Regions from separate parts of the Spartinivicinus poritis genome, predicted to be linked through region 3. Evidence: predicted binding sites of a transcription regulator. Region 3 holds the regulator's gene; each other region holds the start of a gene.
The links. Region 3 encodes FNR, which switches genes on or off when oxygen is low (the NO sensors DNR and NnrR bind a similar motif). Its sites were predicted from a motif close to TTGATNTANATCAA; they were not measured.

Region 1: the regulator FNR is predicted to act here: its motif matches at 2,265-2,278, upstream of ORQ98_RS05435 (cytochrome ubiquinol oxidase subunit I).
Region 2: the regulator FNR is predicted to act here: its motif matches at 1,590-1,603, upstream of ORQ98_RS13025 (phosphoketolase family protein).

What each region holds. Positions count from the first base shown of each region.
Region 1 is NZ_JAPMOU010000004.1:241,234-245,768, forward strand. It holds gene ORQ98_RS05425 (sigma-54-dependent transcriptional regulator) at 1-267, opposite strand, end outside; gene ORQ98_RS05430 (sensor histidine kinase) at 292-2,181, opposite strand; gene ORQ98_RS05435 (cytochrome ubiquinol oxidase subunit I) at 2,506-3,888, shown strand; gene cydB (cytochrome d ubiquinol oxidase subunit II) at 4,085-4,535, shown strand, end outside.
Region 2 is NZ_JAPMOU010000015.1:40,566-45,100, forward strand. It holds gene ORQ98_RS13015 (hypothetical protein) at 1-280, opposite strand, end outside; gene ORQ98_RS13020 (NnrS family protein) at 273-1,472, opposite strand; gene ORQ98_RS13025 (phosphoketolase family protein) at 1,677-4,121, shown strand.
Region 3 is NZ_JAPMOU010000026.1:43,816-48,350, forward strand. It holds gene ORQ98_RS18370 (heavy metal translocating P-type ATPase) at 1-308, shown strand, start outside; gene ccoS (cbb3-type cytochrome oxidase assembly protein CcoS) at 311-532, shown strand; gene ORQ98_RS18380 (sulfite exporter TauE/SafE family protein) at 532-1,236, shown strand; gene hemN (oxygen-independent coproporphyrinogen III oxidase) at 1,314-2,702, shown strand; gene fnr (fumarate/nitrate reduction transcriptional regulator Fnr) at 2,811-3,563, shown strand; gene ORQ98_RS18395 (adenine phosphoribosyltransferase) at 3,802-4,344, shown strand.

The sequences.
Region 1 (4,535 bases), on a different contig from region 3:
AGCAAGGTCTCTATCAGCATGACCTGTCATGACAATAACAGGTGCTTCACACTCAGGGATCAACTGCAACCCTTCCTCTGGAGTAAAAGAAGGAGGTAAGGCAAGATCAAGCAATATTAAACCTATTGTTTGCTTTGCTAAAACTTGCCTAGCCTGCTCAGTATCTGATGCGACAGATACTGTATAACCTTGTTGCACAAGCCAAAGCTTGCACAGCTCACAAAATGCAGGTTCATCGTCAATCACTAATATATGTTCATCATTCATTTTATTGCTCAATTTGAGGCAACCTTATTTAGGGTAAGGAAACTGGCAGATAAAGCTACAATTCCACCCCATAGAATCTGAGTGATACACACACCCTTGGTGAGCTTCCATTATTCGCCTGATTATTGCTAGTCCTAATCCACTCCCCCCAGCACGCTTACTGACAAATGGAATAAATAGTTGCTTTTTCATCTCTTCGGTAATAGCAGGGCCATTATTATGAACTATGATTTCACAACAGTTGTCGCCACTATTTTGCTGTATGTTATTTGCACTAATCAAGATTTGTGGCATTGATTGATTTCGAGTGAATGCAGCAGCATTTTCTAATAAGTTAGTTAATACTTGCTGTATTTTTCCGCAATCTCCATAAACTACCAAATCATTTTCAATATCAGATGACACTTTAATCTGATAGTTCTGCTCTATATAACTAGCCACAGTTGAAACAATTAACTTTAGTTTATTCATCTCACAACTAAGTTCCAACCTGCCAGAATAACTGAGCATATCACTAACCAACTGGTCGGCCCTTTCTACTTGGGCTTGAATATAGCTTCGAGTCGTCTTGTCCGTTTGGGCAGCTGCCATTGAAATAATATTCAGTGGATTACGTAATTCATGAGCCATTGCCGCCGATAAACTACCCAACTCCACTAAATGTTGCTCTGCAAGTCGTTGTTTTTCTTGTTTTGCTAGCTGTAAACGCTGCTCAACCAGGCGAGCACTGCTCAATAATAATGCAGCAAAAACCTCTCCTACATGGCGTAAACTCGGTGTTAAATCTTCCCAGCCAACCAGTTTAATTTCCCACTCTGAGCGTTTTAAGCAATAAATAGTAGGATCTTGAGGTTGTTCTTCTACAGCAAACTCAACATGCAGCATTCGTCCAAGATGTTGTTGAAGTAGTTGTTCAGCTGTTCTTTTTAGCGACTCCCAGCTCTGACATTGCTGCAATGTTGCTAACCACTGATCAAGTGTTCCTTGATCCAAGTGGGCCCCAGGATAAATAATCCGATCAGCCAATAAATGAGCAGGCTGGCTTAGCATCCAAGCCACTGCCAATACAAACAGTGAGTAAAGCCATAACTGAAGTAGTGGTACATCAGCCAAAGCTGTTATTCCTAATGAACCCGCTATTGCACTAAATAATGCAATAGCAATAAATACCCCAGTGACTAGAGCCAACCAGTTAATGGCTTTTCTGGCCCACTGGTTGACTTCCACTAGCTGATAACGAGTCACACCATAAACCAGTAAAACAGCATAACTAGGCAACAACAACATAGGATAAGGAAAAACATCAATGTTAACTGAAGGGAATACAAAACTCGTTGCTAACAGCAATCCCCAGCCACCCACAATAAACATTGCAACAATAGAACGCCGTTTATTTGCAGAACTAACTTGCCATCCCCAGATAAGTAACGAATGTGCTTCTAACCCGACAAGTACGGTATAGGCTAGATTCACCCAGCCAAACCCATCTAAGTGAATAAATGCACTAAAAGATAGCCAAGGTTGTAAAAAGTTATCAGCAGCCAGCCAACTAATAATAGATACAACCGCAGCAAGCCCATACCAAATACCAATACGGCGTTGCATGGTTTTTATAAGTGCTGGTGATGACTGAGATTGACTAGCATCACCAATAAAATTAAGCGTAAAGTGAAGAAAAAAGGTGGGAATAAACGGATTTGCTAATAAAAGCGCCAAGCCTGTTTGGCGAATGATCAATGCCTCAAACTGCACCAGTAAATGCCCAGCACACCATCCAGCCATCGCCAAACAAAAACCAGCCAACGGCCGTAAAGCCTTGTGCTGTGTTGATTTAATGATCAACCAAGCGCCAGCCAGAACAGCCGTAATGACTGTTAGACTCATGGATATATAGAAAGCAGTCATCAAAGTCATGGCTTCAGTGTTAACAGTGTTGATAGCTGATTCCCACCAATCTGTAAATGATGTTTACAGGCATTCTATCAAAGCCCGTTTAATTGCGCTAAATCATTGTAATCTACTTGACGATTAAAGCTGGCATGTTCTTTGTAGTGCTTTGCAATGTAACAAGTACAAATAGTTGTAATCAATAAAGCATGTTGAGAGGTAGGCTGAAATGAATAATAGCGTTCTTATGATGGACTTACTATCTGTTGGGCTGATCATAACTATAGCGTTGCTTCCTGGATTAGTTCAATTGGCTCACAATCAGCGTAATGCTAATTAGGGGGCGGTATTATGGAATTTGACCCCGCCATACTCTCCCGTATTCAATTTGCATTAACTATCAGTTTCCATATTATTTTTCCCACGCTTTCTATTGGGCTAGCTTGTTATATTGCCATTATGGAGGGGTTATGGTTAAAACTTCGCCAACCCATTTATCTACAACAAGCTAAATTCTGGATTAAGCCTTTTGCTATTACCTTCGGTATGGGGGTCGTATCTGGTTTGGTGCTTTCTTATCAGTTTGGCACCAACTTTAATAAATTTTCTGAGATCGCTTCACCCGTCATAGGTCCTTTGCTCAACTATGAAGTACTCACCGCCTTTTTCTTAGAAGCAGGTTTTTTAGGCATTATGCTATTTGGCTGGAATAGAGTAAGCGAAAAAATTCATTTTGGTGCATCAGTAATCGTAGCTGTTGGTACCATTTTATCTGCATTTTGGATTCTAGCCGCTAACTCATGGATGCATACACCCGCTGGCGTCATTATCGAAAATGACCAGATTTTAGTCACTAGCTGGCTCGAGGTAATTTTTAACCCTTCATTTCCTTACCGCTTTGCCCATATGCTCCTTGCTAGCTTTATTACTACATTAGTGGTGATAGCAAGTGTTTCCAGTTATTACTTATTAAAAAAACGGCACCAGCAATTTGCCAAAAAAAGCTTAGGGATAGCGGTGGCAGGTCTGGTTGTGCTGACTCCAATTCAGGCATTTGTAGGTGACCTCCATGGCCTTAATACTTTAGAACATCAACCCGTAAAAGTGGCTGCAATGGAAGGTATCTGGGAAACTGAACAGGGAGCTGGCCTCCGACTGTTTGCTATCCCAGACCAACAACAAGCGAAAAATGACTTTGAAATTGTTATTCCCAAACTAGCAAGCTTGATTTTAACTCACGACGCTGATGGTACCGTGCAAGGCTTAAATGCCGTACCAGAAAATGAACGCCCACCCGTTGCAGTAGTTTTTTATAGTTTTCGCCTAATGATAGGGATAGGTATATTCTTGCTCGCTATGGCTTACCTGGGCCTATGGCTGGCTAAAAAAGGTACTCTGTTTAATAACACTTATTATTTAAAAACACTGAAATGGTCAGCACCACTAGGCTTCATCGCAACTTTATCCGGCTGGTATGTAGTTGAAGTCGGCCGGCAACCCTGGTTAATTCAAGGTTTATTCCGTACCAGTGACTTAGTCACCCCTTTGCCTGCCGAACGAGTTCTCATCAGTTTAATTGGCTTCGTGGTTGTTTATACCTTATTATTTGGTGTTTACCTGCACTTCTTCAAGAAACTAATCCGCCAAGGACCTGAGACTATTAATTCAACAACTAATTCAGAAAACATAACAAATGCAGTAAACAGTAATACAAAGCAAGTTAAGCCAGCATGAAAAAACTTTAGCTATAACATTAATATATTGTATGAGGTAGTAGGGTATTCTGTAGCTAAGACAAGGATGCCTTGTTAACTCTTAATGGGGCAAGGATCGCACTTCAAGAGTGGAGGAAAAATACCTACTACTTTATACAGCAAAAAATCATGAAATTGACTGCACTTGTTTTATTTAATACTAAAGGTAAATCTTTATGGACTTAGCAGTAGTATGGTTGTTAGTTATCGTTTTCGGGATTTTTGTTTACGCTATTCTAGACGGTTTTGATCTTGGTATCGGTATACTTTACCCCTGGCTTAATAAGCAAGAAAGAATGACCGCTCTACATTCTATCAAACACGTATGGGATGGAAATGAAACCTGGATGGTATTCGCTGGTGTTTGTCTGCTGGTTGCATTCCCCAAAGTCTATAGCCAAGTATTAGGTACTTTATATATACCAGTATTTCTAATGCTGTTTGCTTTAATTTTTCGTGGTGTAGTGTTTGAGTATCGCTTTAAAGCAGATAGTAGCAAAGTCTGGTGGGATTTTAGTTTTTTTGCTGGATCTACTATAGCAGCATTTAGTCAAGGTACAATTTTAGGTTCAGTATTACTGGGTTTACAAGTAAATAATGAACAGCTGACTCCTTTATGGTTACATC
Region 2 (4,535 bases), on a different contig from region 3:
TTGCTGAGCTTTCGATTAAATGATTTTTCTGTAATACCCGATAGATTTTTTTGCTGGTTTTTGCCAGTCGGTCGATTTCGCCAAGGGTTGGCACCTGCCCGGACTGCAGCTGAGATTCCCAGTCATCCAGTTCTCTTGAGAGAAACTCTAAGAGTTTTTTTGAACAGCCATGGCAAGTGCCAGCACATAGTACTGACTCAGGGGTATCAAAGGGGATTGCTGATCTGATTTGGTTGATCAAATCTTGCATTGCAACTGGTGTGGTAGGCTTTTTAACCAAACTGATGATCAACCCTGGGTTTAATTAAAATTGGAGTGTAAATAATAAGGAAGAATACAAAAGCTGCAATCCAGCATAGTTGTGATATTACAATCCAATTGACATAATGGCTCATATCCAGGATTGGTAACAACACTCTGATGACACCACCCATTATCAAGATCATACAGGCTAAGCCTACCAATTTTGGTGGCTGCTGAACATTTCGGCCTGTATGGCCAAGCGAAACACGACTCATCATACTCAGTGTAACTAGACCGATGCCACCAAAGGCCATACTGTGAATCGCGAGAAAAACTGGTACATAATGATAGCCACTAAGCGCAAATAATAAAAAACCGATGATAATAAAGTCATAAGCCAGGTATAAACTCCATAATAAGGGTTTACGCCATATTCCCTTGGTATACCAGCCTGCAATTCTAACTAAATGAATAACAAACAATAATGCAGCTAACCAGGCGGCAATAATTGTGTAGTGAGTAAAAACGGTGGCAATAAAAAATAATAAAAAAATCACCAACGAACTAATATCAAGCCAAAGATAATTTTTTAAGGTAACTGGATAACCAACCCCACGCTCAATAAAAAAAGGGATAACTCGGCGCCCCATGGTTAATATCAAACCAATGATAAGGTATAAACCTGTGTAGTTCCCCCAGCGAATGCCTGATTCAAGAATACCAAAGGCTCCCAAGTAAAACAGTATATTGGCAAGCCCCATTAAGAGGAGTTTGGCCATAATTCCCAGCTGCTTCCACTGTTTGACTTTAATAATAGGAACTAATACGCAAGGGATCAGTAATAGGATGAATAATATATCCATCACAGCAGCGATTAATAACCCTTGCTCAAATAGAATAGCGATTCGTGGTATTAGCCAACAACTAAATAGCAGTGCCAGTTTAACGCCATGAATAGTTTGAATTTTTGTCCAGTTTTTAACGGCAGTTAATAGAAAGCCAGCAATTACTGCTAGGCTATAACCAAATATCATTTCATGGGCATGCCAGGCAATGGGGTTTATCGCTGGGGTTGGAATTGACCAGCCTAGTCCATAAAACCCAAGCCAAATGAAGATGGAAATGATAGCGTAAACTGCAGCCCCAAGAAAAAAAGGACGAAAGCCAAGATTAAACAAAGCCAAGCGAGATTGATTTGGGTTTTGACCAGGTAATGTCATTAATGCCATATATATTTCCTTCTGTACCCTAACGATCACTTGGCTATTGGGCGACTGGTTTTTTCTTATCTAACGTGTAACCACAATAACCTACTACGGTTGTAGGGTATAAACTAATAGGATTCATTGATGTAGGTCAGTATTTATGATGTCCCTGGTTTATATGCTTGTTTTAAAAGACTTTTTAACAGTGATATTAGGACTACTTCTGTAATGATAGCTTCAAATTCTCGTGAAGATACTTTAATAGAACAGCGTGCAGCACTGATTCGTGACAAGGATAAGGATTTTGCTAACTGGGCAGCAGGTTATGGCGTGATTAAGCATAGTGCTGAAACACAGTTACGTATTTACGAAATGGTTTGTTTATTGGCAACAGAAGGGGGTGTTACCAGTAAAAGCGAGGCCTATCAACAACTAGCGGCGTTGGATAAATTGACCTGTGCGGCGATGTGGTTAGTTGTCCATATGACTTATGCCAAAAATGTCTATTTAGATGGTAGAGAGTTAACTGCTGTAGATTTTAAGCGCCAACCGCAGGGGCATACGGGTGGTTCACTCAACATGGTGCCTGGTTATATGGGCTATATGGGGGTTAATGCATTAACAGGTATTACCCGGCAATGGTTAATGGGACAAGGTCACTGTGTCGCAGCAATCGATGCGGTGAATTTGTTATTAGGAAATACAACAGCTGTTCACAAAGAACACTATGACTGGTCTGATCAAGGATTAACCCGTTTTGTAAGGGATTTTTACAGTTATTTGGTGAATCAACAAGGGAAGCCCGTTTCACCACTGGGTAGTCACGTTAATACCCATACGGCAGGTGCAACCATTGAAGGTGGTTATTTAGGTTTTGCTGGCTTGTATTATGTTCACCAACCCATGCCAGGTGAGCGCTTAGTCGCTTTTTTAAGTGATGGTGCATTTGAAGAACAACGGGGTAGTGACTGGGCCCCTCGGTGGTGGCGAGCTGAGGATACGGGCTTGGTGACTCCGATTATGATTGCCAACGGTCGTCGTATAGATCAGCGTACTACCATGAGTCAGTCTGGTGGTTCTGAATGGTTTAAACAGCATTTAGCGTTAAATTATTTTGACCCTGTTGTTATTGATGGTACGGATCCTGCCGCTTTTGTGTGGGCAATTTTTGAAATGGAAAATCGTCTACAAGCAAGGGCCGAAGCAGTTAAGCAGGGTAAACAGCATTACCCGATAAAGCTCCCTTATGTAATTGCAGAAACAGTAAAAGGCTATGGCTTTCCAGGTGCTGGTACTAATGCTGCCCATGGTACACCTTTACAAGCAAACCCTGCCAAGTCAGCAGAAGCATTAACGGCATTTAACCAAGGCGCTAAAAAACTTTGGGTGTCTGATGATGGGCTGAAAAATGCAGTTAAATTGGTTAATAATCATAATCAAGTAAGTCGTCCTAAAGAAAGTACGGTAAAACAGCTTACAGAAAAAGCCAAAGTAAATAGCCCGTCTCTGCATTGGAAACAGGAGCTGTATGATAATTACTCCCCTATGGCAGGATGGGACGAAAGCTTTACGCAGTTAGTAAAAGAGAACCCGCATTTACGAGTGAGGGTAGGTAATCCAGATGAATTAAGAAGTAATCAAATGAACCAAACCCTTGACTGGCTCAAGCACAGAGTAACTGAACCTGAACAAGGTGTTGCTGAAGCCGTGGGTGGTAAAGTGATTACAGCACTTAATGAAGAGGCAGTAGTCAGTGCTGCATTGGCAAACCAACAAGGAATTAATTTGGTCGTTTCATATGAAGCATTTGCAGTGAAAATGCTGGGTGCACTTCGCCAAACGGTTATTTTTGCACGACACCAAAAAGAGGCGCAACAACCTGCAAATTGGCTAAGTGTCCCTGTTTTGCTGACTTCTCATGTTTGGGAAAATGGTAAAAATGAGCAATCTCATCAAGACCCAACTTTATCTGAAGCGTTGATGGGTGAAATGACTGATATGGTAAGGGTATTGTTCCCTTGCGATTGGAATAGTGCTGTAGCCACAATGCAATCAACTTACACCAGTTATGGGCAAATTTGGCTAGCGACATTGCCTAAATTACCTGTGCCACTCTTTTTCTCAAAAGAACAGTCCGTCAGATTACTTGAAGAGGGTGCAGTATTAGTCAGAGGTGCTGCTGAAGCATCAATTCAATTAGTGGCAGTGGGTGCTTATCAATTAATAGAAGCATTAAAAGCCAGTGACCGTCTAAAAGAGCGAGAGATACCCCACTCACTTGTTTATATTATAGAGCCAGGTCGATTTAGAGTGGCAAGAGATAAAGCGGAAGCAGAGCAGTTAGTGGCTGATGACGTAATGGATAATGTATTTCCAGATACCGTTAACACAAGAGTATTTGTTTGTCATGGTCGCCCAGAAGTGTATCTTGGTATTATGCGGCAACTGGATCTGGGAACTAAACAGACGGCTGCTGTAGGCTATATCAACCAAGGTGGTACTTTGGATATAGGTGGAATGCTTTATGCCAATAAAACAACGTGGGCACATATTTTATACCAGATTGCTAAGACTGCATCGTTAAACCCACAAGCTATTCTGACAGAAAAAGAAATTCAAGCGGTAACAGGGGCTGGTGACCCTTATGCAATTATTGCTAAACCTTATCAGTAGATATGATGTCCATACTTGATAACCATTTAGCGGTGTTAGGTATCCTTTTTTTACTTTGGCTAATAACTGATGTTATTGGCCGTAAAACTCACCTGCCTTGAGTAACTTACCACAAGCATTGTCTTGTAAATAGTGATTATTTACAAACTCAATATATGGTTTCTCGAAAAATTTATTCTGAGCAACAGAATTAGCAACCACCCTGCTGATATTATTTTTAGTTTCTTCTATTTGTGCATACCTAGCTCAGCCCTTTTTAATTTTTCATAGGCTGTTATAGGGTTTTTGAGTTGTTATAGCATGCTTCTCTGAATGACTGATGAACCCTCGTAGCAACGATAGGTTTCCATACATTCAGCTATCAGCGTGTTTTCAAAGGGCTATAGGTAAAACGCAAGTTAATATAAACTTACT
Region 3 (4,535 bases):
ATGGAATTTTGCTTAATGGAAAACTTGCCACATTACTGACCGCCTTAACTAAAGCACAAAAAACCCGGCAAATTATTCGGGGTAATTTAATCTGGTCGCTAACTTATAATGTGGTAGCACTACCTTTAGCAGCATTAGGTATGATTCCCCCTTGGGCAGCTGCCATTGGGATGACCAGCAGCTCACTGGTTGTGGTACTGAATGCGCTTAGGCTGAGTGCCCAACAAGCTAATCAGGCTCAGCCTGATACGACAGCTAAGTCCACATGGAATAGTCAGCAACCCCATCAAAATACCACAGGTGTCTGATTATGGAGTCAATTTATCTACTTATTCCCATTGCCCTGATTTTTGTTGCTATTGGGGTTTGGATTTTTTTCTGGGCAGTAGATAGCGGCCAATTTGATGATTTAGAAAGCCCTGCTCACAGTATTTTATTTGATGATGAGTCCAACCCCACTACTCAAAAGCAAGCGGAAAACCAGCCTGCTTCGACTGATAAGCAACACGCCTCTGATACTGATAAACCGTAATGAGTATTGAACTAAGCCAACTAATCAGCGCTTTTTTATTAGGCTTACTGGGTGGTGCCCACTGTTTGGGGATGTGCGGTGGAATCATGGCAGCAATCAGCCTTCACCTACCAAAACAGAAAAAACTGCCCGTACTACTTAGCTATAATACCGGCCGTATTACCAGCTATACTCTAGCAGGCATGTTAGTCGGCAGTTTAGGCTGGTCTATTCAGCAACTGGGACCTGCTGCTAATCAAGGGCTCCGCTGGTTAGCAGGCATTTTACTGATTTTAATGGCCTGTTATATCGCTAACTGGTGGAAAGCACTGACTTGGCTAGAACAAGCAGGACAACACCTGTGGCGTTATATTCAGCCGTTAACTAAACCTTTTTTACCCGCAACCAATAGTAAACAGGGCTTTTGTTTAGGTATTTTATGGGGCTGGCTGCCCTGTGGGCTTATTTACAGCGCCCTCACCTGGTCTGCAGCCAGTGGCAATACACTTGAGGGCGGTTTATTAATGCTGGGGTTTGGCTTAGGTACACTCCCCACTGTATTAGCGACTGGTTTTTTCGCTGATGTATTGAAGCAATTTATTGCCCACCACCTCACTCGCACAGTGGCAGCGATTTTTATGATTGGCTTTGGCATATGGACGATTCCAGGCCCTCACCAGGCACTGTTAATGCCAAGCCATAACAGTCATGCCCATCATCATTGACCATTGACTCATGTCAATTCTTTTCCAGACCACCGCTTTACACTGTTAATCTGTATCAACAGTGACAGGCCAAGTTTATGTTAGGACCTTTGAAGTGGCAGTCCTCGCTTATCGAACGATATAATCAGCAAGGCCCACGTTATACCTCATACCCTACTGCCGTTGAGTTTTCAGAATCATTTGAGCCTGACCACTATCAACAGGCTTTAACAAAACTCAAACATCAGCAAACACCACTGTCGCTGTATGTACACATCCCATTTTGTGCCAGTGTTTGTTATTACTGCGGCTGTAATAAAATTATTACCAAAAACCGGCAAAAAGCTCTGCCCTATCTGACGGTATTGGAAAAAGAAATCCAGCTTATCTCTCAGCAATTAGACTGCAAGCCTGTGGTTGAGCAACTGCACTGGGGAGGTGGTACCCCTACCTTTTTGACCCATGAGCAAACCGCCCAGTTGTTTAAGCTGCTGGAGCAACACTTTCAACTGGTGGATGATATTGATGGGGATTACTCGATTGAAATAGACCCACGAGAAGCTGACTGGCCAACCATGGGGTTATTACGCTCCTTGGGATTTAATCGTATTAGTTTAGGCATTCAGGATTTTAATCCGGTTGTGCAAAAAGCGGTTAATCGAGTTCAATCAGAGGCTGAAACAGAGGCTATTTTTGAAGCAGCCAGAGCATTATTATTTAAATCCATTAATGTGGATTTAATTTATGGATTACCTTTTCAAACTACAACCAGCTTTTTAGAAACCCTTGATAAAGTCATTGCTCTCTCACCCGACCGGCTCTCGATATTTAATTACGCCCACTTACCCCATCGGTTTAAGCCACAACGACGAATTAAGCCCAACGACTTACCTTCTGCTACAGAAAAACTCAGTATTTTACAGCACAGTATTGACCGGCTACAGGCAGCTGGCTACCACTATATTGGTATGGATCACTTTGCTTTGCCTGATGATAAACTGGCTATTGCTCAAGCAAAAGGCGAGTTACATCGTAACTTTCAAGGCTATACCACCCATGGCCATTGCGACTTAATTGGGCTTGGGGTGTCTTCAATTAGTCAGATTGGTGATGTTTACTGCCAAAATCACACTGCACTTGATGACTATATTCAGTCAATCGAAAATAATCAGTTACCAATTAAACGTGGCTTTCGATTAAACCAGGATGATTTACTTAGACGAAGTATTATTCAACAGCTAATCTGCCATTTTCAGGTAGATTTAGCTGAGTATTGCCAACCTCTTGGAATAAATTGGCATGTTTATTTCCGGGAAGAAATTATGCAACTTATGCCAATGCTTGAAGATGGGCTCATTACCTTAGCCGATAGCAAGTTAACTATCACCAACAATGGAAGGCTATTAGCCAGAAATATCTGTATGGTGTTTGATCGATATCTGGCAAGCAAACAGTCAACGGAAAATTTATTTTCTAAAGTCATTTAATACTAGAAATTTTCGCTTGTTGCTAACCGGGTTCACCCCCTACAATAATCAGAATGTACCCGTTAGCCTAAATTAACAACTTTATGCGTTCGAGGCCTCAGCGTAACAATGACTGCCAAAGTAAAACCTATCAACCAAGTCGCTTGCAAAGACTGTATATTAAGCACCCTTTGCCTGCCTATTGCCTTAAAAATAGAAGATATTGATACGCTAGACAGCATTATTAAACGAGGCAAGCCGCTACGCAAAGGTGAGCATTTGTTTTTCCAGGGTGACACGTTCAGCTCTATCTATGCTGTTCGCTCTGGCGCCTTAAAAACCTACACCACCACTGATGATGGCGTTGAACAAATTACTGGCTTCCAGTTACCAAGTGAATTAGTTGGGTTAAGTGGTATTGATGATGAACATTATCCAGTATCAGCTCAAGCAGTTGAAACCACTATGGTCTGTGAAATCCCCTTCGAAAAACTGGATGAGCTGGCCAGTACTCTGCCTGAGCTACGTCGTAAATTAATGCAAATCATGAGTAAAGAAATTCGCGAAGATCAGCAAATGATGCTGCTACTCAGTAAGAAAAATGCCGATGAGCGGATTGCAACCTTTCTCTTAAACTTAGCTGCCCGCTTCCGTCGCCGGGGCTTTTCCTCTCAAGCTTTCAGACTCCCCATGTCTCGCAATGAGATGGGCAATTACTTGGGGCTTGCGGTAGAAACAGTTAGTCGTGTCTTCACGCGCTTCCAAAAAAATGGCTTAATTGATGCCAATGGTAAGGAAATTCTGATCAAGGATTCCATGACTATTTGCTCTTTAGCTGGGGGCAAACCTGTTAATCAAGCCAATGATTCATTAACAGGCTAACCTTCCTACCCAGCAAACTTAGGAACGTGCACGAAATAGCTGACAGTTTTGGCTCCAATCCATCCCGCTTGGCGCTATAAGTTTATTGGTGGTTAGGGCAAAAACTCGACATAAGCCCACTATGCCTTCTTTTTTGCGCCTTGCCAAACGAGCTTGGAGCAAAAATCCAGCAAGTGATTTCGTGCATGTCCCTTAGCTGGGAAAAAGCATCGATAAACCATTATCTGGAAAAATTATAATGATATTTGACGAATATTATGTAAAGTCATTAATCCGTAGTGTTCCTGACTGGCCCAGCCCTGGTGTCATGTTTCGTGATATTACTCCCTTATATAAATCACCAAAAGCACAACGAATGGTGGTTGATAGCTTCATTCAACGTTATGTTGATGCCGATTTTACCCATATTGGCGCAATGGAAGCTCGTGGTTTTTTACTAGGCTCGGTCATTTCCTATGAGCTGAATAAGCCTCTAGTGCTATTTCGAAAACAAGGCAAGCTACCTACACAAACCATTGCAGAAGAATATGACATCGAATATGGAAAAGCAGTGCTAGAAGTACAACATGATGCTTTTGAAAGTGGTGCAAGTATTCTGCTAGTGGATGACTTGATTGCAACGGGAGGCACTCTTCTTGCCGCAGCAACCTTAACCCGACAGTTAGGGGGTAGTATTTATGAAACAGCGGCCATTATTGACTTGCCTGATTTAGGTGGCAGTCAAAAACTCCAGGATTCGGATATTCCTGTTTATACACTTTGTGCCTTTGCTAAAGACTAGCAGGCCTGGCTGCACCAATGCGCGCCCATCAAAGGGTGCGCTGGTTATCGAAGAGTAAAGCTGTTACCGCTAATTTCACCGTCATTTAAATGACAACTCTGTCAGCTATTTGATCACTTTATAATTTTCTTGTTCATCTTGCTCAACAAACATCAGGTAGGTTAAAAAGCGAAAGTAATATTTCCACTACC